Regions from separate parts of the Pseudomonas sp. J452 genome, predicted to be linked through region 2. Evidence: riboswitches for the same ligand, from Rfam matches in the RefSeq annotation. Region 2 holds a riboswitch; each other region holds the start of a gene.
What was found. A riboswitch is a leader RNA that binds a small molecule or an ion and turns the genes downstream of it on or off. The one in region 2 is predicted to bind cobalamin.
Positions count from the first base shown of each region.

Region 1 (10,175 bases), 1.0 Mb from region 2:
ACCCGATCAGCTCCAAGGCCCTCGATGAACTGATCCTGCAGCTGCGCGACAGCCTCGGCTCCAGTATCGTGCTGGTCACCCACGAGCTGCCGAGCATCTTCGCGGTGGCCGACACCTGCCTGTTCCTCGACGGCCAGAGCGGCACCCAGATCGCCCTCGGCGCCCCGCGTGAACTGCTGGCCAACGGCCCGCAGACAGTACAACGCTTCCTCGGACGCAACGGCACATTCCTCAAGGCGGAGGACGCATGAGCGAAACACGCAAACCCTTTCTGATCGGCAGCTTCCTGCTCGGCGGCCTGGTGCTGCTGGTGGCCGGCGCTCTGCTGCTGTCGCGGGACAGCTGGTTCAGCAAGCCCAACGAGTACGTGGTGTATTTCACCGGCGCCCTCGACGGCCTGGATGTCGGCGCCGACGTGACCTACCGCGGCGTGAAGATCGGCAGCGTGCGCGAGATCCGCCTGTCCTATGACCGCAAGCTCAAGGACGTGGTGATGCCGGTGATCATCCAGGTCGACCCGAAGAAAGCCGCCAGCCAGCGCGGTTTCGACCAGGTGGTCGAGCAGCTGATCAAGCGCGGCCTGCGCGCCCAGCTGCAGACCCCCAGCCTGCTGACCGGCAAGGCCATCGTTGCGCTGGACATGTTCCCCGAGCAGGCCGGCTACGTGTTCAGCCCCAGCGATGTCGACCTGCCCAGCATCCCCAGCGTGCCCTCGCGCATCGACCAGGCCGCCAATCTGCTGCAGGACCTGGCCAGAAGCCTGAGCGAAGTACCGCTGGGCGAGCTGATCGAGTCGGCTAACCGCACCCTGCAGGCGATCGAGAAGCTGAGCAGCTCCGATGACCTGCACCAGGGCCTGAGCAGCCTGTCCGCCACCCTGGCCAACCTCGACCGCCTGAGCCAGCGCCTGGAGCAGCAACTGCCCGGCCTGCTCGACTCGGCGCAGCGCAGCAGCGGCGAACTCAACGCCACCCTGGTGGAAATCCGCCAGGCCGCTGCCAGCACCCGGCAGACCCTGGAACAGGCCAACGGCTTGCTGCTCGATGGCCGCCAGAGCATCGGTCCGCAATCGACCCTGCAATACGAACTCGGCAACACCCTGCAGGAGCTCAGCCGGGCCAGCAAGGCCCTGCAACGCACGGCCGAGACACTGGAACAGCAACCGCAATCGCTGATCTTCGGGAAACCCCAGCCATGAGCCAACGCCTGCTGCCTTTCGTCCTCCTGCTGCTCGGCGCCTGCAGCAGCGCGCCACCCCAGCAGTTCTACCAGTTGCAGGGCAGCGCCACGCCGCCCACGCAGGGTGTCGATGGCCCGGCCGTGCTGCTCGGCCCGCTGCAGCTGGCCGACTACCTGCAACGGGAAAGCCTGATGCAGCGCCACAGCCTTCAGCGTCTCGACATCAGCGCCAGCGGCCGCTGGGCCGGCAGCCTGCAGAACGATATCGGTCAGCTGCTGCTCGCTACCCTGGCCAACGATCTGCAGAGCAGCCGCCTGGCACTCTATCCGGATCGCATCGGTTTCCCGGCGCAGGCGCAGATCATCCTGCATATCAGCCGCCTCGATTCAGGGCCGCAGCAGCCGGCGGTGCTGGAAGCTCGCTGGCGCCTGCTGGATGCCCGCGGCGAACAGCGCGCCAGCGACCTGCTGCACCTGCAGCAGGCCCACGACGGCAGCCTGGACGGCCAGGTGGCCGCACAGGGCCAGTTGGTCGAACAGCTCGGCCAGCAATTGGCCAAAGCCGTGCGCGCCCTGCCGGCAGCGCTGCTCGGCAACCCCGCTGCAGCGGCCCGCTGAGCAGCGCAGGCTGGAGTCCGGCGGCGCTTTGACGGATGATACGCGGCCGCAGGCAAACCCCTGCCCGCTCGCGTATGACTGCCGGCCGCCACCCGCGGCCCCCTGGGTGAAAAGATGACCGTGTTGCGCCTCCCCTTTGTTCTCCTGCTGACCGGCCTGCTCGGCCTGGCCGGCTGTACGGCGCATCAACCTATCCCGCTGTACCAGCTGGATGGCGGCAACCCTGGCGTACCGCAACAGACTCAGGGCCTGGCCGTGCTGCTCGGGCCGGTATCGATCGCCGACTACCTGCAGCGCGAAGCCTTCCTCCAGCGCCAGGCCGACGGCAGCCTGGTGCCCGCCGACGATGCGCGCTGGGCCGGCAGCCTGGCCGCCGATATTGACCAGCTCCTGCTGCGCCAACTGGCCGCCCGACTGGACAGCCAGCGCCTGGTGCTGGCCCCGAGCAATCCCGGTTTCAGCCCCGATGTGCAGGTGCTGCTGAGCATCAGCCGCCTGGATTCCGGCCCGCAGCACCCGGCCGTGCTGGAGGCCCAGTGGCGTCTGCTCGACCGCAGCGGCCAACTGCGCGACAGCCGCCTGCTGCGCCTGGAACAGGCCCACGCCGGTAGCCCGGCCGAGCAGGTACGGGCGCAGAGCCTGCTGCTGCAGCAACTGGTCGAGCAACTGGCCGGCGCCATCGAACCGCTGCGCAACCAGCCCACGGCGCAAAGCAAACCGGCACCAACGCCGCCAGCGCCGGTCAAACCCAAGCAGCAGCCGAAGATCCCCATGGTCGGCCCGACCCGCAGCAACACGGAAGTGCTGCGCTTCTGAGCCACCGATTTACCCAAGCTGTGCGGCTCTGCCTTTGCTAGTGTCGCGCCCGTTATAGAGCCTACGAGAACGTTAGCCATGGCCCGCAAGAAAGCCGCCGTCGATTTCGAACAATCCCTCGCCGACCTGCAGCAGTTGGTCGAGCGCCTGGAAGGTGGCGAACTGTCGCTGGAAGACTCGCTGACCGCCTTCGAACAAGGTATCGGCCTGACTCGCGACTGCCAGGCCGCCCTGGCCCAGGCCGAGCAGAAGGTACAGATCCTCCTGGAACGCGACGGCCAATTGGAGGAAGCCCCCTTCGACGCGGACGACCAGGCATGATCGCGACCTACCAGCAGCGCTGCCAGACCCGCGTCGACGCGGCCCTGGAAAGCCTTTTCGATGCCCCGCGCAGTGAACTGGCACGGCTCTACCAGGCCATGCGTTACAGCGTGGAGGGCGGTGGCAAGCGGGTACGCCCGCTATTGGTGTATGCCGCCTGCGAAGCCTTGGACGGCGATCTCGACCGCGCCGATGGCGCCGCCTGTGCGGTGGAGCTGATCCACGCCTACTCGCTGGTGCACGACGACCTGCCGGCGATGGACGACGACGACCTGCGCCGCGGCCAGCCGACCACCCACATCGCCTTCGATGAAGCCTGCGCGATTCTCGCCGGCGATGGCCTGCAGAGCCTGGCCTTCGAAGTGCTGGCCGACCCGCGCCGTAACCCGGCGGACGCCAACCTGCGCCTGTCCATGGTGCTCGGCCTGGCGCGCGCCGCCGGCCCGGCCGGGATGGTCGGTGGTCAGGCCATCGACCTCGGCTCGGTCGGCCAGCGACTCGACCAGGCGGCCCTGGAAGTCATGCACCGGCACAAGACCGGCGCACTGATCGAAGCCAGCGTGCAGCTCGGCGCCCTGGCCAGCGGCAAGGCCGACGAAGCGGTGCTGCGCTCGCTACAGGCTTACGCCCGCGCCATCGGCCTGGCGTTCCAGGTGCAGGACGACATCCTCGACGTGGAAAGCGATACCGCTACCCTGGGCAAGACCCAGGGCAAGGACGAAGCCAACCACAAGCCGACCTACCCGGCCCTGCTCGGCCTCGACGCCGCCAAGGCCTACGCCCTGGAACTGCGCGACCAGGCCCTGCACGCCCTGCGCCCGTTCGGCAGCAGCGCCGAGCCGCTGCGCGCGCTGGCCCGCTATATCGTCGAACGCCGCAGCTAAGCCACTTAACCCTAGCCCGGACAACATTCCCTGGATTGCATCCGGGCTACCGATTGCGCCGGTCGAACCTTGTTTGGGCAGTTCCCGGCGCTTCGGGTAAACTGCCGCATCTTTTGTACGCCTATAACGATCAGCCTGATGCCCACGACTTTCCACGAGATCCCCCGCGAGCGCCCTGCCACGCCCCTGCTCGACCGCGCCGAGACGCCGGTCGGCCTGCGCCGCCTGGCCGAGAGCGAGCTGGAAACCCTCGCCGACGAGCTGCGCCAGTACCTGCTGTACAGCGTGGGCCAGACCGGCGGGCACTTCGGCGCCGGCCTCGGCGTAATCGAGCTGACCATCGCCCTGCACTACATCTTCGACACCCCGGACGACCGCCTGGTGTGGGACGTCGGCCACCAGGCCTACCCGCACAAGATCCTCACCGGGCGCCGCGAGCGCATGGCTAGCCTGCGCCAGAAGGACGGCCTGGCAGCCTTCCCGCGCCGCAGCGAGAGCGAGTACGACACCTTCGGCGTCGGCCACTCCAGCACCAGCATCAGTGCGGCATTGGGCATGGCCATCGCGGCCAAGCTGCAGAACAGCCGGCGCAAATCGGTGGCCGTGATCGGCGACGGCGCGCTGACCGCCGGCATGGCTTTCGAGGCGCTTAACCACGCCTCAGACGTCAAAGCCAACATGCTGGTGATCCTCAACGACAACGACATGTCGATCTCGAAGAACGTCGGCGGCCTATCCAACTACCTGGCCAAGATCATCTCCAGCCGCACCTATTCGAGCATGCGCGAAGGCAGCAAGAAGATCCTCTCGCGCCTGCCCGGCGCCTGGGAGATCGCGCGCAAGGTCGAAGAGCACGCCAAGGGCATGCTGGTGCCCGGCACCCTGTTCGAGGAGCTGGGCTGGAACTATGTCGGCCCGATCGACGGCCACGACCTGCCCACACTCATCGCGACGCTGCGCAATATGCGCGACCTGGACGGCCCGCAGTTCCTCCATGTGGTGACCAAGAAGGGCAAGGGCTTCGCCCCGGCCGAGGTCGACCCGATCGGCTACCACGCGATCACCAAGCTGGAGCCGATCAAGGCTCCGGTTGTCGAAGCCAAGAAGCCGAGCGGGCCGAAATACTCCAGTGTGTTCGGCCAGTGGCTGTGCGACATGGCAGCGGCAGACCCGCGCCTGGTCGGCATCACCCCGGCAATGAAGGAAGGCTCCGACCTGGTGGCCTTCGCCGAGCGCTTCCCCGAGCGCTACTTCGACGTGGCCATCGCCGAGCAGCATGCGGTGACCCTGGCCGCCGGCATGGCCTGCGACGGCGTCAAGCCGGTGGTGGCGATCTACTCGACCTTCCTCCAGCGCGCCTACGACCAGCTGATTCATGACGTGGCCGTGCAGCACCTCGACGTGCTGTTCGCCATCGACCGCGCCGGCCTGGTCGGCGAAGACGGCCCGACCCACGCCGGCAGCTTCGACATCTCCTACCTGCGCTGCATCCCCGGCATGCTGGTGATGACGCCGAGCGACGAGAACGAACTGCGCCAGATGCTCACCACCGGCTACCACTTCGATGGTCCGGCGGCGGTGCGTTACCCGCGCGGTAGCGGGCCGAACACGCCGATCGACCCGGCGCTTGAGCCGCTGGCAATCGGCAAGGGCCTGGTGCGTCGGCGCGGGCAGAAAACCGCGCTGCTGGTATTCGGCGTGCAACTGGCCGAAGCGCTCAAGGTCGGCGAGACGCTGGACGCCACGGTGGTCGACATGCGCTTCGTCAAACCGCTGGACGAAGCCCTGGTGCGCGAACTGGCGGCCAGCCATGAACTGCTGGTGACCATCGAGGAGAACGCCATCATGGGTGGCGCAGGCTCGGCGGTCAGCGAATTCCTCGCCCAGCAAGGCCTGCTCAAGCCCGTGCTGCACCTGGGTCTGCCAGACAGCTACGTGGAGCACGCCAAGCCGGCGCAGATGCTCGCCGAATGCGGCTTGGACGAAGCCGGCATCGAAGCGGCCGTGCGCGCCCGCCTGGCCCAGCTCTAAGCACAGGGCCGGCGAGCGGGTTTCACCCGCCCGACTCTGTAGGAGCCAGCTTGCTGGCGAGCGCAGACCATCCGCCCTAACCGACGCATCCGCAGCCCGATGATCGCCAGCAAGCTGGCTCCTACAGGCGAGTTGGCGATTTACTTGAGCGGCGCTCATGTCGCCGCGAATCGAGCCCGCTTGTTTTTCATACAGCCACGCACTAAGGTGCGCGGCGTTTTTCATTTCCGCCACGGTGCGCCGCTGCTCTCAGCACGGCGTTAAACGGGAAGCCGGTGCGCTCCATCGAGGAGCCATCCCGGCGCTGCCCCCGCAACGGTAATCGACGGCAGGTTGCCACCTGCACGCTGACCATAAAAGCCACTGGAGTCATCCGGGAAGGCGGATCAGCGCGAGTCGAGAGCCCGGAGACCGGCCTTGGCGGATCGACTGGTGTTGCGGAGGGCATCACCGTCAAGCGCTGGCTACGGCCAGAGCTTGTCCTGCCCTTCTCAAAAGTCTGCCGACCTTTGAGGATTTATCGATGAAGTTGTCCCGCCTTTCCATTGCCGTGGCCCTGCTGCCTTGCACCCCGGTCTACGCCGCATCCAGCCAGGATGATGCGCTGAAGCTGTCGGAAACCCTGATCAGCGCCAACCGCGACGTGCAGCAACGCAGCGCCAGCAGCGCCGCCAGCACGGTGTTCACCCGCGCCGATATCGAGCGCCTGCAACCATCCTCGGTGACCGAGCTGCTCCAACGCGTGCCCGGCGTCCAGGTCACCGACAACGGCAGCGGCAGCCTGGCCAGCCTGTATATCCGCGGCACCAAGTCGGCGCAGAGCCTGGTTCTGGTAGACGGCATGCGCATAGGCTCGGCCAGCTCCGGCGACAGCAATCTGCAGCACCTCAATATCGAGCAGATCGAGCGCATCGAAGTGCTGCGCGGGCCGCGTTCGGCCATGTACGGTGCCGATGCCATCGGCGGCGTGGTGCAGATCTTCACCCGCCGCAGCAGCGGTGAAGGGTTCAAGCCATTCGTGCGCGTGGGCTATGGCAGCCGGGGTACCTGGCAGCGCAGCGCCGGCATTTCCGGTGGCGATGAGGCCACGCGCTTCAGCCTGGCCGGCAGCCTCGACGAGACCAACGGCATCGACCGTACCGGCACCTCCTACGAAGCCGATCAGGATCACGACGCCTACCGCAACAAGGCCTTCAGCCTGAGCCTCAGCCACAGTTTCAGCGACAACCTGGAAGCGGGCGTCAGCGTCCTCGACCAGCGCGGCCGCACCGAGTTCGACAACCCCTTCGGCCGCTTCGACATGACCACCTTCGAATCGGTGGAACAGGACCCGTACAGCGACTTCACCGTCAGCAGCGTCTCCAGCTACTTTGACGCCCAGCTCAACGACAGCTGGAACAGCCGCCTGGAAGTCGGCCACAGCGAGAACCGCGAAGAGAGCCTGGATAAACTCAGCGACGAGCGCGGCGTGTTCAACACCTACCGCGACTCGGTCAACTGGCTGAACACCCTGAGCCTGAGCGACAGCCACAGCCTGATGCTCGGTGCCGACTGGTACCAAGACCAGCTCAACAGCAACACCGCCTTCGCCGAGCAACAGCGCTGGAACCAGGCCGCCTTCATCCAGCACCGCTACGACGGCGAGCACTTTTCCACCGAACTGGGCCTGCGCCACGACAAGAACGAGCAGTTCGGCAGCGAAAACACCTGGAGCGGCGCCCTGACCCTGCCGCTCGACGAGCGCAACGACCTGATCGCCTCCTACAGCGAAGGCTTCCGCGCACCGACCTTCAACGACCTGTACTACCCGGACTACAGCAACCCGAACCTCCAGCCGGAACACTCCAAGAGTGTCGAGCTGCAGTGGCGCAGCCAACTGGCCGCCACCACCCGCCTGGAGGCCTCGGTCTACCGCACCGACATCGAAGATGCGATCGCCAACGACCAGGACTTCATCCCGCAGAACATCGCCAAGGCGCGCATCCATGGTTTCGAGGCCGCGCTGCAGCAGGAACTGTTCGGCTGGCAGGGCCAGCTGGGCGTGGCCTTCGTCGATCCGCGCGACCGCGACAGCGGCCACACCCTCAACCGCCGCGCGCGGCGCACCCTGAGCCTGGATCTGGATCGCAGCTTCGGCGATGTCGCCATCGGCGCCAGCTGGCAGGCCGTGAGCAGCAGCTACGACGACCCGGACAACCAGTACCAGCTGGCCGGTTATGGCCTGCTGGCCCTGCGCAGCAGCTGGCAGGCCACCCCCGAGCTGAAGCTGGAAGCCAAGCTGGATAACCTGCTGGACAAGGATTACAGCCGCTCGCTGTACGAGCATGAGGGTGAGCGCTACAGCTACAGCCAGGAAGGCCGCAGCGCCCTGATCGGCTTCGTCTGGACGCCGGAGCTGTAACGCAGCAGAGCCATATAGGGACGTCGCGCCGAGCAACGCTCGTCGGGCTTCGCCGCTACGCGCCAATCCAGCCTGGGCTAGAACGTAGGGCGGGTGCAACCCGCGTTGCCGATGACGCGGGCTACACCCGCTCTACCGTGCCTGGGCCAGCAACTCGCAAAGCTTCTCGGTGGCCGCCAGCATCTGAAAGCTGGGCCGTTCCAAGCCTTTGTCCGGCACCGCCCAGAGCTGCTGGCGACGGGTTGCCCTGAGTTGCGGCCAGGCCTGCCAGCTCTGCAGCTCGGCCACGCTGCCGGCGAGAATCACCGCCGGATCGCGTTGCAGCACCGCCTCGACGCTGACCTGCGGCGCCGCCAGTTGCAGCTCGGCGAAGACATTCTCGGCGCCGCACAGGCGCAGGGCATCGCTGATGATCTGGCCACCGCCGACGGTGTACAGCGGCTGGTGCCAGACCTGGTAGAACACCGGCAACGGCGGCTCGCGGCGATAGGTCTGGCGCAGGCGCTGCAGGCCGGCGCGGAAACGCTCGGCCAGCTCACGACCCTGGCGCTCGCGGCCGATGCGTGCACCGACTGCGGCGAACTGCTCGGCCAGCTCCTGCAAGTCATGCGGTTCGCCGATATGCAGGGGGATGCCGGTGCGGCGCAGTTGTTCGCGCTGGCTGGGCGTCACGCTGTCCGGCCAGAGCAGGATCAGATCGGGCTTGAGGCTGAGCAGGGTTTCCAGCTCCACTTGCTGGTAGCGCCCCAGTGAAGGCAGGCCAACCAGGGCCGGCGGGCGCTCGCCGGCATCCAGCACCCCGACCAGCAAGTCGGCCGCATCCAGTTCGAGCATGATCTCGGTCATCGACGGCGCCAGGCTGACCACCCGCTCCACCGCCGCCAGCGGCAAGGCACAGGCGAGCAGGCAGGCGCCGAGCAGCAGTCGCATCAGGCCAGCTGGCGAGGAATGCGGTACAGGCAGAGCAGCACCACGCTGCTCAGGGCGAGGAGGAACAGCGCTACCGCATGCAGGCCGGTGAACTGCGCCGCAGCGGCGATCCAGGCGGGAAGACCGGCAGCGAGAAAGGCCAGGCGCCGGCGCCGTGCCAGCTCGACCCAGGCCGCCGGCTCATCGGCGCTATCCAGCGCCTGCTGGGTGGCGATCAGCGCGCGCTTGTAGGCGGAGAACAGCGGCAAGGTGATGAACAGGGAAATCATCGCGGCAATGAACAGCGGCATTTCCAGCAGCGCCAGCACCGGCGGCTGGCCACCGAAGAAGAAGCCGAGGAGCAGCAGCGGCGCCAGAGTCAGGGCGAGCTGGCGCCACCATTCGCTGGCCAGCCGGCGGCGCACTTCGGCGCGCGTCACTCGGCCTCTTCCTGGTGCTGCAAGCCGAGCATATGGCCGAGCTTGCCGGCCTTGGTCGTCAGGTACTTGCGGTTGTGCACGTTGAGGCCGATTTCCAGCGGATGGCGCTCGGCCACGCGTACGCCGAAGCCTTCCAGGGCTTTGACCTTGCGCGGGTTATTGGTCATCAGCTTGATCGCGCTGATGCCCAGATGATCGAGCATCGGTTGGCAGATCGAATAGTCGCGCTGGTCGGCGGCGAAGCCCAGCCGCTCGTTGGCCTCGACCGTATCGGCGCCCGCATCCTGCAGCTCGTAGGCGCGGATCTTGTTCAGCAGGCCAATGCCACGGCCCTCCTGGCGCAGGTACAGGAGCACGCCGCGACCCTCTTTGGCGATGGCGCGCAAGGCCGCTTCGAGCTGGGCGCCGCAGTCGCAGCGCTGGCTGAACAGAGCATCGCCGGTCAGGCACTCGGAGTGCAGGCGACCCAGCACGGGAGCGCCATCGTTCACCTGGCCAAGGGTCAGGGCGACGTGCTCCTTGCCGGTCTCCTCATCGAGGAAACCGTGCATGGTGAAAGTCGCGAAAGGCGTGGGC
Region 1 covers NZ_CP088294.1:438,466-448,640, forward strand. Annotated here, with positions in the region: gene LRS11_RS02005 (ABC transporter ATP-binding protein) at 1-251, shown strand, start outside; gene LRS11_RS02010 (MlaD family protein) at 248-1,198, shown strand; gene LRS11_RS02015 (membrane integrity-associated transporter subunit PqiC) at 1,195-1,797, shown strand; gene LRS11_RS02020 (membrane integrity-associated transporter subunit PqiC) at 1,912-2,613, shown strand; gene LRS11_RS02025 (exodeoxyribonuclease VII small subunit) at 2,692-2,934, shown strand; gene ispA ((2E,6E)-farnesyl diphosphate synthase) at 2,931-3,818, shown strand; gene dxs (1-deoxy-D-xylulose-5-phosphate synthase) at 3,957-5,849, shown strand; cobalamin riboswitch at 6,066-6,284, shown strand; gene LRS11_RS02040 (TonB-dependent receptor domain-containing protein) at 6,373-8,250, shown strand; gene LRS11_RS02045 (cobalamin-binding protein) at 8,383-9,180, opposite strand; gene LRS11_RS02050 (MFS transporter) at 9,180-9,599, opposite strand; gene ribA (GTP cyclohydrolase II) at 9,596-10,175, opposite strand, start outside.
Region 1: another riboswitch for cobalamin. It lies ahead of LRS11_RS02040 (TonB-dependent receptor domain-containing protein); the one in region 2 lies ahead of cobO (cob(I)yrinic acid a,c-diamide adenosyltransferase).

Region 2 (10,175 bases):
GCCACTTCCTCAGCGCCGAGACGATCCAGCTGCTGTTCAAGTCGGCGCCGCTGCACGATATCGGCAAGATCGGCATCCCTGACGCGATCCTGCTCAAGCCCGGCCGCTTCACCGCGGAAGAGTTCGAGATCATGAAGACCCATACCACCCTGGGTCGCGATGCCATCCAGCATGCCGAGGATCAGCTGGGCATCCGCGTGGACTTCCTCAGCCTGGCCAAGGAAATCGCCTACGGCCATCAGGAGAAGTGGGACGGCAGCGGCTACCCCGAGGGGCTGGCCGCCGACGATATTCCCATCAGCGCCCGGCTGATGGCGGTGGCGGATGTCTACGACGCGCTGATCAGCCGGCGCGTGTACAAGGCGGGGATGCCCCACGAACAGGCCGTCGAGATCATTCGCCAGGGCCGCGGCTCGCACTTCGATCCGGATATCTGCGACGCCTTCCTGGCCTGCGTCGAGCAGTTCCGCGCCGTCGCCGAACGGTTTGCCGACAACGACCAGGACCTGGCCAAACAAAGGGCGGCGCTTGAGCGCATGGAGCAAAAGTCCTGAGCAGCGCGTTGCGGCCTTTCATTGTTGTGTCTACTGGGAATCTGCCATGAGCCGATTGCTCGCCCTGCTTGAGCGTCTGTCGCTGCTGCACAAACTGGTCCTCGGCTTCTCTGCGCTGCTGGTGCTGGTGCTGGCGCTCGGGGTGCAGAGTCTGCGTACCCAAGCGTCGCTGAAACACGACATGCAGAAGCTCTACCGCGAAGAGCTGATCGGCATCGCCCACCTGCACGAGGCGCGGGTGCAACTGCCGCATATGGTGCAGGCGCTGCAGCGAGTGGTAAGCACCAGCAACGCAGGGGTCCGCAGCGAGGCCCGGCAACAGCTGCTGGAGGCCCAGCAACGGCTGCATCAGGCGTTGGCCCAGGTCCGCCCGACCCTCAAGCGCAGCGATAACCTGGGCCGTCTCACCGAGTTCGAGCTGCTGCTGGAACGCCTGCGCAACGATGCCGAGCAGGCCGTGCAACTGGCTGGCGAGGGGCGCCTGGGCCAGGCCCAGCAGCTGCTCGACAGCGATGAGTTCCAGCATCTGGATCAGCAGGCCGACGCCTTGCTCAATGCCATCGCCGAGGTCAAGGAAACCTCCATCCGCGACACCACCACGCAGATTGCCGCGTTCGCCGAGCACAGCACCACGCTCACCTATACGCTCCTGTTCGGTGGACTGACACTGGCGCTGGCGCTGGCATGGCTGGTCAGCCAGTCGATCCGCAATCCGCTCAATCGGGTGCGTTTCGCCGTCGATCAGCTGGCCGCCGGGCAGCTGGATCAGCCGATTCCGCATACCGAACTGCGCAACGAGACCGGCGACCTGGCCCGCGCCATCGCCCAGTTGCAGACCGAGTCCCAGCAGCTGGAGCGGCAACGCTGGATCAGGGCGCAGATCGGCCAGCTGCAGGTCGAGCTGCAGCAGACGGAGACGCCCGAGGAGCTGGCGCAGGTGTTCCTGCAGCATATGGCGCGCCTGCTCGGCATCTGCCAGGGATTGCTCTACAGCGTGCACGAGGGGGCGACCACTCTGCAGCTGATGGGCGGCTATGCCATCGACCCCGAGCGGCCGCCGGAGGCCGAGGTGGCGCTCGGCGCGGGCCTGCTCGGGCAGTGCGCGGTCGACCGCCAGGCGCGCCAGTTGCAGGGGCTGCCGGAGCAGTTCTGGCGGCTGCGCTCGCAACTGGGCGAAGCCCCGGCCAGTTACCTGTTGCTGCAGCCGGTGCAGCGCGGCGAGCGCCTGCTCGGCGTGCTCGAACTGGCCGGGCTGCAACCCTTGGCCGAGCGCGAGGCCCTGCTGTTTCAGGAGGCGCTGCCGCGGTTGGCTGCGGCCATGGCCATCCTCGAGCGCAATCAGGCGGTTCAGGCCCTGCTGACGGAGACGCGTCGCCAAGCCGATGAGATGGAGGCCCAGGCGCAGCAGCTGGAACAGCAGGCCGAGGAGCTGGAGGCCCAGCAAAACGCACTGCGCGCCACCGAGGCCTGGTTCCGCGGGATCATCGAAGCGGCGCCGGACGGCATGCTGGTGATCGGTGCCGACGGACGCATCCTGCTGAGCAACCCGCAACTGGATCAGCTGTTCGGTTACGGTGCTGGTGAGCTGGGTGGCGAACCCATCGAACGCCTGGTGCCAGCGGCAATTCGCGAGCGCCATGTGGGTTTGCGCAACGACTTCATCGCCCACGGCAGCACCCGGCAGATGGGCGCCAACCTGGATGACCTGCAGGGGGTGCGCAAGGACGGCAGCCTATTCTCGGTGGAAATCGGCCTGTCGCGTTTGCCGGCTCTGGAGGGGTACGGCGTCTGCGTCTGTGCCTCGGTGCGTGATGTGAGTGAGCGCAGGGCGATGGAGGCCAAGCTGCGCACGGCCAGCGAACGCCTCAATCTGGCGCAGGAAGCAGGCGACATCGGCCTGTTCGACGTTGATCTGGTCTCCGGCCGCGACTATTGGACGCCGCAGCTGGAAAAGATGTTCGGCCTCGAGCCGGGCGGCTTCGGGGGCACTCTGGAGCACTGGAAAGCGCTGCTGCATCCCGATGACGCCGCGCATGCCAGTGGCATGTTCGAGCATGCGATCGACAGCGGTCTCGATCGCCAGGAGATCGATTTTCGCATCGTGCGGCAAAGCGATGGTGCGGTGCGCACCTTCAAATCGCTGAGCCGCTTCATTCGCTCCCCCGACGGCAAGCCGCTGCGCGCCACCGGGGTGAATATCGATGTCACGGCGCTGAGCGAGGCCCGTGCGGTGGCCGAGGAGGCGACGCGGGCCAAGAGCGATTTCCTCGCCAACATGAGCCACGAGATCCGTACGCCGATGAACGCCATCATCGGCATGAGCTACCTGGCGCTGCGCACCGAGCTGGACAACAAACAGCGCAACTACATCGAGAAAGTGCATCGCTCGGCGGAGAACCTGCTGGGGATCATCAACGACATCCTCGACTTCTCCAAGATCGAGGCCGGCAAGATGGAACTCGAGCGCATTCCCTTCTACCTGGAGGACGTGCTCGACAATTTCGCCAGCATGATCGGCCTGAAGGCCGAGGACAAAGGCCTGGAGCTGCTGTTCAACGTCGCGGCCGAGCTGCCGACCGCGCTGGTTGGCGATCCGCTGCGCCTGGGCCAGGTGCTGATCAACCTCGGCAACAACGCGGCCAAGTTCACCGAGCAGGGCGAGATAGTGGTGGGCGTGGAGCGCGAGGGTGGCGACGCGGAGCAGATACAGCTGCACTTCTGGGTGCACGACAGCGGTATTGGCATGAGCGCCGAGCAGTGCGGACGGCTGTTCCAGTCCTTCAGTCAGGCCGACAGCTCGACCACCCGCAAGTACGGCGGCACTGGCCTGGGCCTGGCCATTTCCAAGCACCTGGTGGAACTGATGGGCGGGCGCATCTGGGTCGAGAGCGAACCTGGGCGCGGCTCCACCTTCCACTTCCAGGTGTGTCTCGGCGTGCAGCGCGACACCCAGCCGCGGCGTATGTTTACCGCCGATGAGTTGCTGGGCACCCGCGTGCTGGTGGTCGACGACAACGCCAGTGCGCGTGAGATTCTCTCCGGCATGGCGCGCAGCTTCGGCGTCGAGGTCGACGTGGCGGACAGCGGCGACTCGGCACTGAGCATGCTGGTCGAGGCCGAGCGCAAGGCGCTGCCCTACGACCTGGTGCTGATGGACTGGCGCATGCCGAACATGGATGGCGTGGAGACGGTGCGGCAGATGCATGCCGTCAGCCTGGCGCACACGCCGTCGGTGATCATGGTCACCGCCTTCGGCCGCGAGGAGGCTCAGGAGGAGGCTGGCAAGCATGGTCTGCAGCTGCCGGTGGTGCTGACCAAGCCGGTGACCCCGTCGACCCTGCTGGAAGCGATCGGCAACATGCTCGGCAAGACCTCGCAGATTGATACCCGTGCCACTGCGCGCTCCGATCAGAGCGCCAGCGCCATGGCCAGTCTGCAGGGGGCGCGGTTGTTGCTGGTGGAGGACAACGAGCTGAACCGGGAGCTGGCCCGCGAGCTGCTGGAGAGCGCCGGCGTCGAGCTGTGCCTGGCCGAACATGGTCAGCAGGCGCTCGATCGGCTGGCCGAGGATGCCGATTTCGATGGCGTGCTGATGGATTGCCAGATGCCGGTGATGGACGGCTACACCGCCACCCGCAAGATTCGCGAGCAGCCGCAGCTGGCCAAGCTGCCGGTGATCGCCATGACCGCCAACGCCATGGCCGGGGACCGCGAGCGAACCCTGGCCTGCGGGATGAACGACCATATCTCCAAGCCGCTCAACGTCGAGAACATGTTCGCCACCCTGGCCAAGTGGATCCATCCCAAGCCCGGGCGTGTTGCCCAGGCGGCCCGGCACTTGCCAGCCAGCGTGGCACCAGGGGCGGGCCTGCCCGAGAGTCTGCCCGGTATCGACCTGGCAGCCGGCCTGGCCACCAGCATGGGCAAGGTTGATCTCTACCTGCGCCTGCTGCGCAAGTTCCGCTCCAGCCAGGGCGATTTCCGCGCCGAGTTCCTCGCCGCCCGCGCGGACAGCGATGCCTCGGCGGCGGCGCGCCTGGCCCATAGCCTGCGCGGCAGCGCGGGGAATATCGGTGCCCGCGGCCTGGCGCAGGCCGCCACGGCGCTGGAGCTGGCCTGCAAGGAGGGGGCGGCGGAGGCGGTTCTGGAGCCGCTGGTGGCCGAGGTCGAACGGCAGTTGCAGCCGCTGCTGGCAGGCCTGGTGGGGCTGGTCGAGGTGGAACAGGGCGGCGCAGCGGCACCGGCACTCACGCTTGGCGCCGAGCTGCAGGCGTCGCTGGACAAGCTCAGGCGCCTGCTGGGCGAGAGCGACACTGCGGCGCAGGAGGCCCTGTACGAACTGCAGGGCCTGGCCCTCGATCCGCTGCTGGCCGAGCGTCTGCGTCAGGTGGGACAGCAGGTCGAGAGCTTCGACTTCGACCGGGCCCTGGAGTTGTTGCAGGGCCTGTCCTAGGCCATGCGATTTTCCCCCTCTCCCGTTTACGGGAGAGGGTGAGTAGTCCCACTTCCTCTTCTCAGCCTTTCGGCTGGCCTCCATGCAATCCTCTCCCACAAGTGGTAGAGGGGAGTATCCGAGATCCGCGACAGGGTCTTCGGGGCCGCGCTCGGCGTTGACGCGCCCCGGCCCAGCCTCTACCCTGCCGCCAGCATCAGGTGCCCCGGTCGCGACGCGTCCACGGGGTGAAACAGGGAAGCCGGTTCATTCAGTCGAACAGTCCGGCGCTGCCCCCGCAACGGTAGGTGAGTCAACGGTCGCATCCAGCCACTGTGTCATTCGACATGGGAAGGCGCGACCGGGAGTCTGTAGATTCCGCTCACAAGCCCGGAGACCGGCCTGTAGCGATCCACGGCATTGCGGCGGGCTTTGCGGGTGGGTGGGTCCGTGCGGCCTGCCCGCGTCTTGTCCTGCTGCTGCCCCTATTCTGCTTCTGCACCGTGCCTGACGAGGGTCGCGGTGCTGCTGCTTTGCCGCGCCGCAGCCGGTCGCGAGGAGTTGTAGATGAGCGAGTCCGCCGCGCGCGACGAACGCCACAAGGCACGCATGCAGCGCAAGAAAGCGCTGATCGACGAAAAGATCGCCCAGGCCCAGAACGAATACGGCCTGCTGCTGGTGCACAGCGGCAACGGCAAGGGCAAGAGCAGCTCGGCCTTCGGCATGGTCGCTCGCGCCCTCGGCCACGGCATCAAGGTCGGCGTGGTGCAGTTCATCAAGGGCGCCGCCAGCACCGGCGAGGAAAGCTTCTTCCGCCGCTTCCCCGAGGAAGTCAGCTACCACGTGATGGGCGAGGGCTTCACCTGGGAAACCCAGGACCGCCAGCGCGACATCGACAAGGCCGGCGCGGCCTGGGCGGTGGCAAGGCAACTGCTGAATGACCCGCAGGTCGGCCTGGTGGTACTCGACGAGCTGAATATCGCCCTCAAGCACGGCTACCTGGAGCTGGACGCGGTGCTCGCCGACATCGAGGCGCGCCCGCTACTGCAACATGTGGTGGTGACCGGCCGCGGCGCCTTGCCGGGGATGCTCGACGCAGCGGACACCGTCACCGAGATGAGCCTGGTCAAGCATGCCTTCAAGGCCGGGGTGAAGGCGCAGAAGGGGATCGAGTTTTGAGCCCTGTTTACCCTGGCCCGGATGCAATCCGGGAAGCCGCCCACCCCGGATTGCATCCGGGCTACTCGATCCGCCTGCATGCAGTCGTCGTCCATAAATGGGCGAGGGCAGCGGCGCACGCAAATCTATCCCTTAACGCCCCCTCTCCCGCTTGCGGGAGAGGGCCGGGGAGAGGGCAATGACTGCACGCAGCTGCCCGGCCCTGCTGATCGCCGCCCCGGCCTCCGGCCAGGGCAAGACCACCGTCACCGCCGCCCTGGCGCGCCTGCATACGCGGGCCGGCAAGCGTGTGCGGGTGTTCAAGTGCGGACCGGATTTCCTCGACCCGATGATCCTCGCCCGTGCCTCGGGCCAGGCGGTGTACCAGCTCGACCTGTGGATGGTCGGCGAGGACGAATGCCGGCGCCTGCTCTGGGAGGCGGCGGGGGAGGCCGACCTGATCCTCATCGAAGGGGTGATGGGCCTGTTCGACGGCAGCCCCTCGGCCGCCGACCTGGCGCGGCGCTTCCAGGTGCCGGTACTCGGGGTGATCGATGGCAGCGCCATGGCGCAGACCTTCGGCGCCCTGGCCTATGGCCTGGCCAACTTCCAGCACAATCTGCCGTTCGCCGGGGTGCTGGCCAACCGCACCGGCAGCGCACGGCATGGCGAGATCCTGCGCGACAGCCTGCCGCCGGCAATCCGCTGGTACGGCGCTTTGCCGCGCAGCGCCGCGCTGGAGCTGCCCAGCCGCCACCTGGGCCTGGTCCAGGCCGAGGAGCTGGCCGACCTGGATGCGCGCCTGGATGCGGCGGCCGATGCGCTGCTGGCCAGCGCCGGCGATGCCCTGCCGGACCCGGTGCGCTTCGCCGCGCAGGTTGACCAGTCGCTCGAGCCACTGCTGGCCGGCGTGCGCATCGGCGTGGCCCGCGATACCGCATTCGCCTTCCTCTACCAGGCCAACCTCGACCTGCTGCGCCGGCTTGGCGCCGAGTTGTGCTTCTTCTCGCCGCTGCGCGAGCGCCAGTTGCCCGAGGTGGACAGCCTCTACCTGCCCGGCGGCTACCCGGAGCTGCACCTGCAGCAACTGGCGCAGAACCTGGCCATGCGCGAGGCGATCCATGTGCATCAGGCCGCTGGCAAGCCGATCCTCGCCGAGTGCGGCGGCATGCTCTACCTGCTCGACCGCCTGACCGACAAGGTCGGCCACAGCGCCGAACTGCTCGGCCTGCTGCCCGGCCACGCGCAGATGCAGCCGCGCATGGCCGCCCTCGGTCTGCAGCAAGTAGAGCTGCCGGAAGGCCTGCTGCGCGGCCACACCTACCACCATTCGCAGCTCGACTCGCCCGTCGAGCCGCTGGCACGTGGCAGCAGCCCGAACCAGCGCCCGGCCAGCGAGGCGGTCTATCGCCTGGGTCGGCTGACCGCCTCCTATATCCACTTCTACCTGCCGTCCAACCCGCAGGCCGCCGCCGGGCTGCTGTTGCCATGACCGAGCATGCCTTCAGTCCTGCAGAGCGTGCCGCGGTCTACCGGGCGATTGCCGAGCGCCGCGACATGCGCCACTTCGCCGGCGGCACGGTGGCCCCGGAGCTGCTCGCGCGCCTGCTCGAAGCGGCGCACCAGGCGCCCAGCGTCGGCCTGATGCAGCCCTGGCGCTTTATCCGCATCACCCGCCCGGCGCTGCGCGAAGCCATCCATGCCCAGGTCGAGGCCGAGCGGGTGCGCACCGCCGAGGCCCTGGGCGAGCGCAGTGACGAATTCATGCGGCTCAAGGTCGAGGGTATCCGCGATTGCGCCGAGCTGCTGGTGGTGGCGCTGATGGATGAGCGCGAGAAACACATCTTTGGCCGCCGCACCCTGCCGGAAATGGATCTGGCCTCCCTGGCCTGCGCCATCCAGAACCTCTGGCTGGCTTCGCGCGCCGAAGGCCTGGGTCTGGGCTGGGTGTCGCTGTTCGAGCCGCAGGCGCTGGCCGAGCTGCTGCACATGCCGGTCGGCAGCAAGCCGCTGGCTATTCTCTGCCTGGGCCCGGTGACCGCCTTCTACCGCGAACCGATGCTGGTCCAGGAAGGTTGGGCCACACCGCGACCGCTGCAGGAGCTGCTGTTCACCGACAGCTGGGGGCAACAGGAATGAGCCTGCTGCTGGCCACCCTGGCTGGAGTGACCCTGGATGGCCTGCTCGGCGAACCCAAACGCTGGCACCCGTTGGTGGCCTTTGGCGGCCTGGCGCAGCGCATCGAACGGCGCCTCAACAGCGGTGGTCATGGCTGGCGCAGTCACGGCGTCACCGGCTGGTGCCTGGCGGTATTGCCGCTGACCCTGCTCAGCCTGCTGCTGGCGCGCCTGCCCTATCTCGGCTGGCTGGTGGAGGTGCTGGCCCTGTACGCCGCCCTCGGCCTGCGCAGCCTCGGCGAGCACGCGCTGCCGGTGGCCCAGGCCCTGCGCCTGGGCGATCTGCCCGAGGCACGCCAGCGCGTCGGCTATATGGTCAGCCGGCAGACCGCCGAACTGGACAGCGAAGGCGTGGCCCGCGCCGGCACCGAGTCGGTACTGGAGAACGGCTCGGACGCGGTGTTCGCCGCGCTGTTCTGGTTCCTCGTCGCCGGTGCGCCGGGTGTGGTGCTCTATCGCCTGAGCAACACCCTGGACGCCATGTGGGGCTACCGCAACCCGCGTTTCGAACGCTTCGGCTGGGCCGCGGCGAAGATCGACGATGGCCTCAACTACCTCCCCGCGCGCCTGGTGGCGCTGACCTATGCGCTGCTCGGCAAGACCGCCCTGGCCCTGCGCTGCTGGCAGCAGCAAGCGCCGCAGTGGGACAGCCCGAATGCCGGGCCGGTGATGGCCGCCGGTGCCGGCGCCCTCGGCGTGAGCCTGGGCGGTGCGGCGACCTATCATGGCGAGCTGCATGTGCGCACCGTGCTGGGTGCGGGGCCGCAGGCGCGGGCGCGGGATATCGAACGGGCGCTCAATCTGGTCAATGGCGGCGTGCTGCTGTGGCTGGCGCTGTTACTGATCGGGAGTCTTTACCTTGCTTGAACACGGTGGCCGCCTGCGTGCGGCGGCGCAGCGCTATGGCATCGTCCTGGCCGACTGGCTGGATCTGTCCACCGGCATCGCGCCCTATGGCTGGCCGTTGCCGGCGATTCCGGCGACGGCCTGGAGTCGTCTGCCCGAGCCTGACGATGGCCTGGAAGCGGCGGCGCGTGACTACTACGGCGTGCCTGCCTTGCTGCCGGTGGCCGGTTCCCAGGCGGCGATCCAGGCCCTGCCGCAGTTGCGCCGGCCGGGGCGGGTAGGGATCGTTTCGCCGACCTACGCCGAACATGCCGAGGCCTGGCGCCGCGAGGGCCATCAGGTCACCGAGCTCGGCGAAGGCGCGGTGGGCCGCGCCCTGGAACGCCTCGATGTGCTGCTGCTGATCAACCCCAACAACCCGACCGGGCGGCTGCTCGCGCCGCAGCAGCTGCTCGACTGGCACGCCCGCCTGGCCGAGCGCGGCGGCTGGCTGGTGGTGGACGAGGCGTTCATCGACTGCACGCCCGAGCACAGCCTGGCGGCCTTCAGCCAGTTGCCGGGGCTGATCGTGCTGCGCTCGTTCGGCAAGTTCTTCGGCCTGGCTGGCATCCGTCTGGGTTTCGTCCTGGCCGAACCGACCCTGCTGGAGCGCCTGGACGAGCGCCTCGGCCCCTGGACCATCAGCGGCCCGACGCGGGCGGTCGCCACCGCCATCCTGCAGGACAGCGCCGGCCAGCAGGCCCAGCGCGAGCGCCTGCAGGCCGACGGTCTGCGCCTGGCCGTGCTGCTCAGCGCCCATGGCCTGGCGCCGGCGGGTGGCACCGCGCTGTTCCAGCTGGTCGCGCAGCAGCAGGCAGTCGGCCTGCATGGCTATTTCGCCCGGCGTGGCATTCTCGTACGTCTGTTTGCCGAGACCCGCTGCCTGCGCTTCGGCCTGCCCGCCGACGAGGCCGGCTGGCAACGGCTGGAGCAGGCCCTGCAGGAGATGCCGCGATGAGCGCCACCTTG
Region 2 covers NZ_CP088294.1:4,269,118-4,279,292, reverse strand. Annotated here, with positions in the region: gene LRS11_RS19430 (two-component system response regulator) at 1-554, shown strand, start outside; gene LRS11_RS19425 (response regulator) at 601-5,007, shown strand; cobalamin riboswitch at 5,189-5,407, shown strand; gene cobO (cob(I)yrinic acid a,c-diamide adenosyltransferase) at 5,554-6,165, shown strand; gene LRS11_RS19415 (cobyrinate a,c-diamide synthase) at 6,344-7,636, shown strand; gene bluB (5,6-dimethylbenzimidazole synthase) at 7,633-8,283, shown strand; gene cbiB (adenosylcobinamide-phosphate synthase CbiB) at 8,280-9,188, shown strand; gene cobD (threonine-phosphate decarboxylase CobD) at 9,181-10,164, shown strand; gene LRS11_RS19395 (cobyric acid synthase) at 10,161-10,175, shown strand, end outside.

Region 3 (10,175 bases), 2.3 Mb from region 2:
TGCGCGCCTCTCCACCTCGGCGGCGGATGGGGCGGAAAACAGGCTGTGGACCACGGCCAGCAGGTCGGCGCCGGCGCTGATCAGCTGGCCGGCGTTGTCCAGGTCGATGCCGCCGATGGCCGCCAGCGGCAGGTTGAAGTGGGCGCGGGCCTGGGTCAGCAATTCGCTGGTGGCGGCCGGCGCGCCCGGCTTGGTATTGGAGTTGAAGAAGCGGCCGAAGGCCAGGTAGCTGGCGCCTTCGCGGTTGGCCGTAGCCGCCAGCTCCAGCTGGGCGTGGCAGGTGGCGCCGATGATCGCCTGGCGCCCGAGCAGGGCGCGGGCGGCGGCCAGCGAGCCGTCGCCTTGGCCCAGGTGCAGGCCGACGCCGAGGCGGGCGGCCAGCTCGGCGTCATCGTTGATGATCAGCTCGGCGCCATAGCGCGTACACAGCTCGCGCAGAGCCTCGGCTTCGCGCAGGCGGCGGGCACTATCGCTGGACTTGTCGCGGTACTGCAGCAGGCGCGCGCCACCTTTCAGGGCGGCTTCCACATAGGGCAGCAGCTTGCCATCGGCGAGCAGCTGGCTATCGGTGATGGCGTACAGACCGCGTAACTTGGTTTTCACGGGCGGCTCTTCATCAGGTTGTTCATAACGAGAAGTCCAGCGGCAGGCGGCGCGGCACGAACTGGCCACGGCCCGGCTGTTCGGCGTCACGCAGGGTGCGCCAGGTGTAGTCGAGGGCCGAACGCACGGCGCTGCTCAGTTCTTCGCCGAGGGCCAGGCGGCCGGCCAGGGTACTGGCCAGGGTGCAGCCGGAGCCGTGGTAGCTGCCGGGCAGGCGCTGGCAGGTAAAGGTGTGGCGGCTGCCGTCACGCGAGTACAGGCGGTTGTGCACCTCGGATTCGTCGCCATGGCCGCCGGTGATCAGCAGGTGCTGGATCTTCGGCAGCAGCTTCTCGGCGCACTCATCGGCCGTGCCCTCGGGCAGTTCGGCGAGGATGCGTGCTTCCGGCAGGTTTGGCGTGGCGATGGCGGCGATCGGCAGCAGGCGTTCGCGCATGGCGTAGCCGACGTCGTCCTTGCCCAGCGAGCCGCCACCGCCGGCGCGCAGCACCGGGTCGCAGACCAGCGGGATGCCAGGCAGCAGCTGCATGATTTCGACCACGGTATCGACCATCTCGACTGAGCCGAGCATGCCCAGCTTGACCGCCGCGACCGGCAGGTCGGCGATGATCGCATGGGCCTGGGCCAGCACCCATTCGCGGTCGAGCACGCGGAAGTCGGAGACGTTGACCGTGTCCTGCACGGTCAGCGCGGTGACGGCAGGAGCGGCGTGGCAACCCTGGGCGAGCAGGGCTTCGATGTCCGCCTGCAGGCCGGCGCCACCACTCGGGTCGTGGCCGGACAAGCAAAGGACAACGGGGCGGGAAGTAGGTCTGTTCATGGCCGGCGAGCTTACCACCAAACCAGGCTGCAGAGCCCGTAGGCCTGACGCCGGCGCGGCAGTTTGCCGCTCTGGATATGAAAACCGGTAGGGGAGGCTTGGGGCCTATTCGCTCCGTTGCCGTGGTCTGTCCGCCGCCTGGCAGAGCTGTCCCGGTGGGGCGGGGCAGTTCCGGCAAGCGACAAAACCCAGCAGGCAAAGGATGGCGAGCGACTTGATCGTCCTGCTCTCCTGGCCTTGGGCGGTATAGTCGCCAGCTGTGAGTACCTGGGACTTCAGTACTAGCGCCTTTTCAGGCGAGTCTGCAGGCTGCTAGAGTGCGGCAAATCAATCAATGAGTGCCTGGATGGCGCCTGCGGGCGGGGTCGCCCAGGCGTGGTCGTGGGCTTTGGCGGAGCGGCATGCGCGGTATATTTTTCTGGCTGCTATGCCTGTTGCCGGCCCTGGCTGGCGCTGTCGAGTTCGACGAAACCACCACGCGCCTGCCGCTGGGTGCCACCATGCATGTGTTCGAAGACGTGCGCGGTGATGCCAGCATCGTCGATGTCGCTTCGCCGGCCCTGCAGGGCAGCTTCCGCCAGCATCGCCAGGCCGTGCTCAATGCCGGCTATTCGCGCTCGGTGTTCTGGCTGCGCCTGGACCTGCAATACAGCCCGCGTAGCGCTTCCGGCGCCGCACATCCCTGGTATCTGGAGCTGGCCTACCCGCCGCTCGATCATCTGGAGCTCTATCTGCCTGACGCCGCAGGCGGCTATCGCCTGGCCCAGCGTACCGGCGACGCCCTGCCGTTCAGCAGCCGACAGATCAAGCAGAACAACTACCTGTTCGAACTCGACTTGCCGCCGGGGCAGAGCCAGCGCATTTACCTGCGCCTGGAGAGCCAGGGCTCGATGCAGGCGCCGCTGACCCTGTGGTCGCCCCAGGCCTACCTGGAATACCAGCCCAAGCGCATCTATGTGCTCGGCATCATCTACGGCGTACTGCTGGTGATGCTGATCTACAACCTGTTCATCTACCTCAGCGTGCGCGACACCAGCTACCTCTACTACATCCTCTACATCGCCTCGTTCGGCCTCTACCAGGTCTCGGTGAATGGTGCCGGCATCGAGTACTTCTGGCCGGACAGCCCCTGGTGGGCCAACGCGGCCACGCCATTCCTGATCGGTTCGGCGGCGTTCTTCGGTTGCCAGTTCGCCCGCAGCTTCCTGCATACCGCCGAGCACAGTCCCTGGGTCGATCGGCTGTTGCTGCTGCTGATGGCCTGTGGTGCGCTGGTGATGGCCCTGGCGCTGACGGCCAGCTATGGCGTGGCGCTGCGCATGGCGACCTATCTGGCGCTGCTGTTCACCGTGGTGATTTTCAGTGCCGGCGTGCTCGCCTGGATGCGTGGCATGCGCGTGGCGCGCTACTTCATCTTTGCCTGGAGTGCCTTCCTGGTCGGCGGCATCACCAACACCCTGATGGTGTTGGGCTACCTGCCCAACCTGTTCCTCACCATGTACGCCAGCCAGATCGGCTCGGCGCTGGAGGTCGGCCTGCTGTCCCTGGCCCTGGCCGACCGCATCAATGCGATGAAGGAAGAACGTGCGCGCATCCTGCAGGAGGCCAGCAGCGAACTGGAGGCCCTGAACCGCGAGCTGGCCGACAACAACCGGCTGAAGGACGAGTTCCTCGCCACCGTGACCCATGAGCTGCGCACGCCGATGAACGGGGTGATCGGTTCGCTGGAGCTGATGCAGACGCTCAAGCTGGATGTCGAACTGGAGCAGTACCAGAAGACCGCCGCCGGCTCGGCGCGCGACATGATGCGCATGGTCAACGACATCCTCGCCCTCACCGAGCTGCAGGCCGGCAAGCTGTACCCGCGCCGCGAACCGTTCAGCCTGCGCGGGCTGTTCGACGGCCTGCGCGCGCAGTACTCGCCGCGCGCCATGGAGAAAGGCCTGGAATTCATCGTCGAACTCGATGACAGCCTGCCCGACACCCTGGAGGGCGACGCCGGCAAGCTGGCGCAGAGCATCGGTTACCTGCTCGATAACGCGATCAAGTTTACCCACCAGGGCCATGTGAGCCTGCGGGTCAGCGCCGGTGGCCCGCTCACGGCAAACATGCCGCTGCGCATCGAGGTACTCGACAGCGGCATCGGCTTCAGCGTGCCGGCCGGCGGCAGTCTCTACCAGCGCTTCAAGCAGCTGGACGGCTCGATGACCCGCCAGTACGGCGGTCTGGGCATCGGCCTGGCGATCTGCCGGCAGCTGGTGGATCTGCTGGGCGGCACCCTGCGCCACCAGTCGACACCGGGGCAGGGCAGCAGCTTCGAACTCGACGTGCAGCTCAACCTGCCGGTGCAGGCGCGCGAGCCGGGTGGTGGACGCCGGCGTATCGGCGGGCTGCCGCAGCGCCGTCCGGAGCAGTGCACCGTGCTGATCGTCGAGGACAACGCGATCAACCAGTTGGTTACCCGCGGCATGCTGCTCAAGCTTGGCTACCGCGTGCGCACCGCCGACAACGGAGTCGAGGCCCTGGAAATGCTGCGCAGCGAGCCCATCGATGCCGTGTTGCTGGACTGCCAGATGCCGGTGATGGATGGGTTCGCCACCTGCCGTGCACTGCGTGGGCTGCCGGGCTGCGCCGAACTGCCAGTGCTGGCGATCACCGCCCACAGCCACAGCGGCGATCGCGAGCGCTGCCTGGCGGCCGGCATGAGCGACTACCTGGCCAAGCCGGTGAAGTTCGTCGAACTGCAGACCCTGCTGCATGACTGGGTGCTCTGTCAGTCGTCAGCCGACTCGCCCATCCAGGCGCCGTGAGGTTTTTGCGCCGACCGTTTTCGGCGCATGTTTGACCGGAATCCCGTCTTCTGCAAAATGATGAATCATGATTCACTGTTTGCAATAAATGAATCAGGATTCAGCTTATGGCCTATCGCGCTTCTGCCCAGCGCCGCGACCGCGACCAGGACATGCGCCAGCGCATTCTTGTCTGCGCCCTGGTGCGGGTCAGCGAAGGTGGTTTCGCCGCACTGACCATGCAGGCCCTGGCCGAGGACGTCGGCATCGCCACCGGCAGCCTGTACCGCCACTTCAGCGGCAAGGGCGAGCTGGCCGCCGAAGTCTTCAGCAACGCCTGCCGCATTGAGGTGGACGCCCTCGCCGAGGTGCTGCGCGGCCCCGGCAGCCCGGCGCGGCGCCTGGCCGCCGGCCTCGAGCAGTTCGCCGCCCGCGCCTGGCACAGCCGGCGCCTGGCCTTCGCCCTGATCGCCGAGCCGGTCGACCCGGAAGTCGACGAGCAGCGCCTGCTGTTTCGCGAAGCCTATGCCGAGCTGTTCGTCGAGTTGCTGGAGGAGGGTGTGCGCAGTGGCGAGTTTCACGTCAGCCAGCTCAACCTGGTCGCCGCCTGTCTGGTCGGTGCCATCGCCGAGGCGCTGGTCGGCCCGTTGTCGCCAACCGCCTGTGCGGCGCGCGCCGCTGGCGCTGCGGCGCTGGACCTGACCACCGTCAGCCAAGCCCTGATCACTTTCTGTCTGCGCGCCGTCGGCGCCCCGGAGTCCTGAGATGTCCCTGCACGAATTCGCCGAAACCCACGAAGTGTTCAACCAGGTGCCGTCGCTGGACGGCGCCAACCTGTACCGGGTCGACCTGCCGCTGCAGGAGTGGACGCGGCGCTTCGGCGGCGGCTGGGCCGAGGACAAGCTGGATGCCTACGGCGCACTGGCCGGCGGCCCGCTGATGCAGGCCGGCTTCCTCGCCAACGAGAACAAGCCGGTGTTCAAGAGCCATGACCGCTACGGCAACCGCGTCGACCTGGTGGAGTTCCACCCGGCCTACCACGAGCTGATGCGCACGGCGGTCGAGCACGGCATCCCCTCGCTGCCCTGGACCGATCCGCGTCAAGGCGCCCAGGTGGCCCGCGCCGCGCTGAACTACCTGCACAACCAGCCGGAGGCCGGCAACGCCTGTCCGCTGACCATGACCTACGCCGCGGTGCCGGCGCTCAAGCTGCAGCCGGAGCTGGCCGAGATTTGGTTGCCGAAGATCCTCGCCACCGAATACGACCCGCGCAATGTCGGCATCGAGCAGAAGACCGGTGTCACCATCGGCATGGCGATGACCGAGAAACAGGGCGGCACCGACGTGCGTGCCAACACCACCAAGGCCCATCCGGTGGGCATGGGCGGCCCCGGTCAGGCCTACGAGCTGGTCGGCCACAAGTGGTTCTGCTCGGCGCCGATGTGCGACGCCTTCCTCACCCTGGCCTACACCGACAAGGGGCTGAGCTGCTTCCTGCTGCCGCGCCATCGCCCGGACGGCAGCCGCAACCAGTTCTATATCCAGCGCCTGAAGAACAAGCTGGGCAACTGGGCCAACGCCTCCAGCGAGGTGGAGTTCCGTGGCGCCCTGGCCTGGATGGTCGGTGAGGAAGGTCGCGGCGTACCGACCATCATCGAGATGGTTTCGCTGACCCGCTTCGACTGCATGATCGGCTCCAGCAGCCTGATGCGTCAGGCCCTGACCCAGGCCGCGCACCACTGCGCGCACCGCAAGGTCGGCGGCCGGGTGCTGGCCGAGCAGCCGCTGATGCAGAACGTGCTGGCCGACCTGGCCCTGGAAAGCGAGGCGGCGCTGGCCCTGACCATGCGCATGGGCAAGGCTCTGGACAACCCGCACGACGAGCAGGAAGACAAGTTCGCCCGTCTGGTCACCGCCATCGGCAAATACTGGATCTGCAAGCGCGCCCCGGCAATGATCAACGAGGCCCAGGAGTGCATGGGCGGCGCCGGCTATGTCGAGGAAACCATCCTGCCACGGCTGTACCGCGAGGCGCCGGTCAACTCGATCTGGGAGGGCTCGGGCAATGTGCAGTGCCTGGATGTGCTGCGTGCCCTGTCCAAGGAGGCCGGTGTGCTCGACGTGCTGTTCGCCGAGCTGGGCGACGGCCATGGCGATGCACGTCTCAAGGCGCATATCCAGCGCCTGCAGGCGGACTTCCGCGACACTGCCGATATCCAGTACCGCGCCCGCCAGCTGACCGAGGACGTGGCCGTGGCCCTGCAGGCCAAGCTGCTGCTGGAAGCTGGCAACGCCACCGTCTCCGACGCCTTTATCGCCAGCCGCCTGGCCGACGGCGGCCGTGTCTACGGCACCCTGCCGCGCGGCGTGGATGCCGAGGCGCTGGTGGCGCGCAGTACGCCGCATCTGATCTGAGGTCGAGAGGCACCCGGCGCTCCCGCACCGTTATCACCGCCAGGCGCAGGGCCACCTGCGCAGGTGGCTGCCCATACTCGGTCCGCCCACGAATACGGCAAGGCTCCGCGAGGCGAGAGGCTACCAAGACTCCATCGCAATAGGCCTGCCCAGCGTTGCGTGGCGGGATATGCAGGCAGGGCAGTCGAGCCCCTGCGGGCACGCCGAGGCCGTGGGGAAATGCGCTCAGGCGCGTCTGGCACGGGGCTGTCGAGGGCGCCGGCGCGGCAGCGGGCACTGTCTTTTCGCGGGCGAGGCGGGTAAGGTGGCCGCCGATGGTTCCGGTCCGCTTCGTGCGGCCGGATGAAAAGGAAAAAGGGTGCGGCGCTCGTCGCCAATGCCCTGGCTGCCCCCGCAACTGTAAGCGGCGAACGATGCCCACACGCCACTGGCCTTTATCGGCTGGGAAGGCGGGCGAAGTAGCAAGCCGTGAGCCAGGAGACCTGCCATCGCTATTGGGCATTCTGCCCCTTTCCCTCAATCCGGATCGTCGCGCGGTGGGCGCGGCCAAGGAACCCTAATGCACATCGAACCTGACGTCGTTGCCGGCGCCAAGATTTTCCTCAGCTATGCAACCGCCGCTGGTGCCTTCGCGCTCACGGTCAAACTCGCCCGCGACAGTCTGCGCGACAACGGCGGCCTGCTCGCCCTGACCCTGCGCAGCCTGCTGACCACTGCCCTGGTGTTCTGCTTCTTCGAGGTATTGCCGCACCATCCGGTGGGCGTCTCGGAAGTCCACCTGATCCTCGGCTCGACCCTGTTGCTGCTGTTCGGCGCCGGTGCCGCGGCCATCGGCCTGGCCGCCGGCCTGTTGCTGCAGGGGCTGTTCTTCGCCCAGTTCGACCTGCCGCAGTACGGCATGAACGTCACCACCCTGCTGCTGCCACTGTGGGCCATTCACCTGCTGGCCAAGCGCCTCATCCCGGCGCGCACGGCCTATGTGGATACCAGCTACAAGCAGGCCCTGGCCCTGTCGACCGCCTACCAGGGCGGCATCGTCGCCTGGGTGGCCTTCTGGGCCGTCTACGGTAACGGCTTCTCCAGCGCAAACCTGGCCTCCGTCGGCAGCTTCGGCCTGGCCTACATGAGCGTGATCCTGCTCGAACCGCTGATCGATCTGGGCGTGCTGGCCGCCGCCAAGGCGCTGTCGCGTTACAGCCAGGGCCCGCTGTTCAACGTGCGCCTGCACCAGCCGGCCTGACCCCGGCCCACGCCAGGCCGGGAAACCGGTCTGGCGCTTTCATTCCAGTGACCGCCGTCTGATCGTCCCCGCGCCTGCATGGGGATGTGCCGTTTGGCGCGCGTCCAAACGGACTCAGCGGCGCTGCCAGATCATCTCGCCGGTATTGCTCTCGGTCACCAGGAAGGGGGCATTGAAACGGTAACGTGCGGCTGGCTGGAACTCGCGGGCGCCCTCCAGCTGCACCAGCAGCAGGCCGTTGTCGCTGCGCCAGCGGCCGCTGTACTGCAGTTCGCCGGGGCGGTCGTAGCTCCAGTCGCTGCCGCCGGTCACCGTGCGTCGCCACTGCGCGACGCTGCCGTCGGCGCGGATACGCAGGGTGGTCACCGTGGTCAGCGTGGCCAGCTCGGCGCTCTCGCTGCTGAGTTCGCTGATCCAGGTGCCGACCAGTGCCGGATCCTGGTGCGGGTCGGGCGGTGGCGGTGGCGGGGCGACGCGCTCGAACAGCGCCTCGCGTATCAGTGTCTCGCCACTGCTGGGGTCACGTGCGGCGAGGCTGGCGTTGAGCATGTCGTTGGCAAAGTTGGCATTCATGTTGGCCAGTACCTGGCCGGAGTGCGGATCGCTGATCTGCGCCTGCAGCAGTTGGCCGTCGAAGCTGCCGCTGAGTTTGAAGCGCAGCTGCGGGCCCTCGACGTACTCGCCTGTCACTTCCGGTCCCTGGCTGTGCAGGATCAATTCACTCGGTCGATTGTCCAGGGTGCCGCGGTAATGGCCGTCCAGCTCGGCGGCCAGGCTGGTGGTGCTCAGCAGCGCCAGCAGGCAGAAGGTCATCGGGTTGCGCAAGGCAGGCTCCTTGGAATGATTTGCCCTAAGCCTAGATCGCGCTAGCCAGCCTTGCCGAACGCTGGCGGGCGAGGCTGGCGAAGGCGCAAGATAGGGCGGTGTACCCAGCCAGGAAGCTGCCCGTGTCTGCCATTTCTTCCAGTGAATTCGTCGTCGCCGCCACTGCCGAGGAGGCCGTCGAGCGCCTCGCCGTCCTGCATCGCCAGGCGGTCAATGCGCTGAGCCAGGCGCTCAAGCAGTACCTCAAGGAACGCGCCCTGCCCGGCGAGGCCGAGCGTGCGCTGTTCCGCTACCCCGAGCTGCGCCTGACCTACCTGTGCCAGGGCGAGGTGCCGAGCACGGTGCGCGCCTATGCCAAGGTGCAGGTGCCGGGCACCTACCGGGTCACCGTGACCCAGCCGGATGCGTTTCGCGGCTATCTGCTCGATCAGCTGCGACCGCTGATGGAAGACTTCACCGTCACCGTGGAAGTCGGTTTCAGCCAGCAGAACATCCCCTATCCCTATGTGGTCGAGCAGGGCGACGAGCTGGCCGGTTCCGGGGTGACTGCCGCCGAGCTGGCGCGGGTATTCCCCAGCACCGACCTGTCCGCCGCCACCGACTCGGTGGCCGACGGCCTGTATGGCTGGGGCGACAGCAGTGACCTGCCGCTGGCGCTGTTCGATGCGGCGCGCACCGACTTCTCGCTCAAGCGCATCCAGCACTACACCGGCAGCGACTGGCGCCATGTGCAGCCGTGGATTCTGCTGACCAACTACCACCGCTATGTCGACCAGTTCATTCGCCACGGCCTGGAGCGCCTGCGCGAAGACCCGCGCTTCGTGCGCATGGTGCTGCCGGGCAACGTGATCATCGAGCGCGGCACCTCCGAGGAGGATGCCCAGGCGGTGGCTGACGCGATGGTCTGGCACCGTTACCAGATGCCGGCCTATCACCTGATTGCCAACGACGGCCATGGCATCACCCTGGTCAATATCGGCGTCGGCCCGTCCAACGCGAAGAACATCACCGACCACCTGGCCGTGCTGCGTCCGCATTGCTGGCTGATGATCGGCCACTGTGGCGGCCTGCGCCAATCGCAGACCATCGGCGACTACGTACTGGCCCACGCCTATATGCGCAGGGACGGCATCCTCGACCGGGTGCTGCCGCCGCATATCCCCATCCCGGCCCTGGCCGAGGTGCAGCAGGCTTTGCAGGAAGCGGCGGCGGCCGTCACTGGCGAGCGTGGCGAGACCCTGAAGAAGCGCCTGCGCACCGGCACCGTGCTGACCTACGACGACCGCAACTGGGAGCTGCACTGGGCCCACGAACGGCCGCTGATCAACCTGGCCCGCGCGGTGGCGGTGGACATGGAAAGCGGCACCATCGCCGCCCAGGGTTATCGCCTGCGCGTGCCCTACGGCACCTTGCTGTGTGTGTCGGACAAGCCGCTGCACAGCGAGATCAAGCTGCCCGGTTCGGCCAGCGGCTTCTACCAGCG
Region 3 covers NZ_CP088294.1:1,934,137-1,944,311, forward strand. Annotated here, with positions in the region: gene thiE (thiamine phosphate synthase) at 1-603, opposite strand, end outside; gene LRS11_RS08640 (hydroxymethylpyrimidine/phosphomethylpyrimidine kinase) at 626-1,423, opposite strand; gene LRS11_RS08645 (hybrid sensor histidine kinase/response regulator) at 1,825-4,233, shown strand; gene LRS11_RS08650 (TetR/AcrR family transcriptional regulator) at 4,341-4,976, shown strand; gene LRS11_RS08655 (acyl-CoA dehydrogenase family protein) at 4,978-6,627, shown strand; cobalamin riboswitch at 6,926-7,132, shown strand; gene LRS11_RS08660 (energy-coupling factor ABC transporter permease) at 7,187-7,867, shown strand; gene LRS11_RS08665 (hypothetical protein) at 7,982-8,692, opposite strand; gene amn (AMP nucleosidase) at 8,791-10,175, shown strand, end outside.
Region 3: another riboswitch for cobalamin. It lies ahead of LRS11_RS08660 (energy-coupling factor ABC transporter permease); the one in region 2 lies ahead of cobO (cob(I)yrinic acid a,c-diamide adenosyltransferase).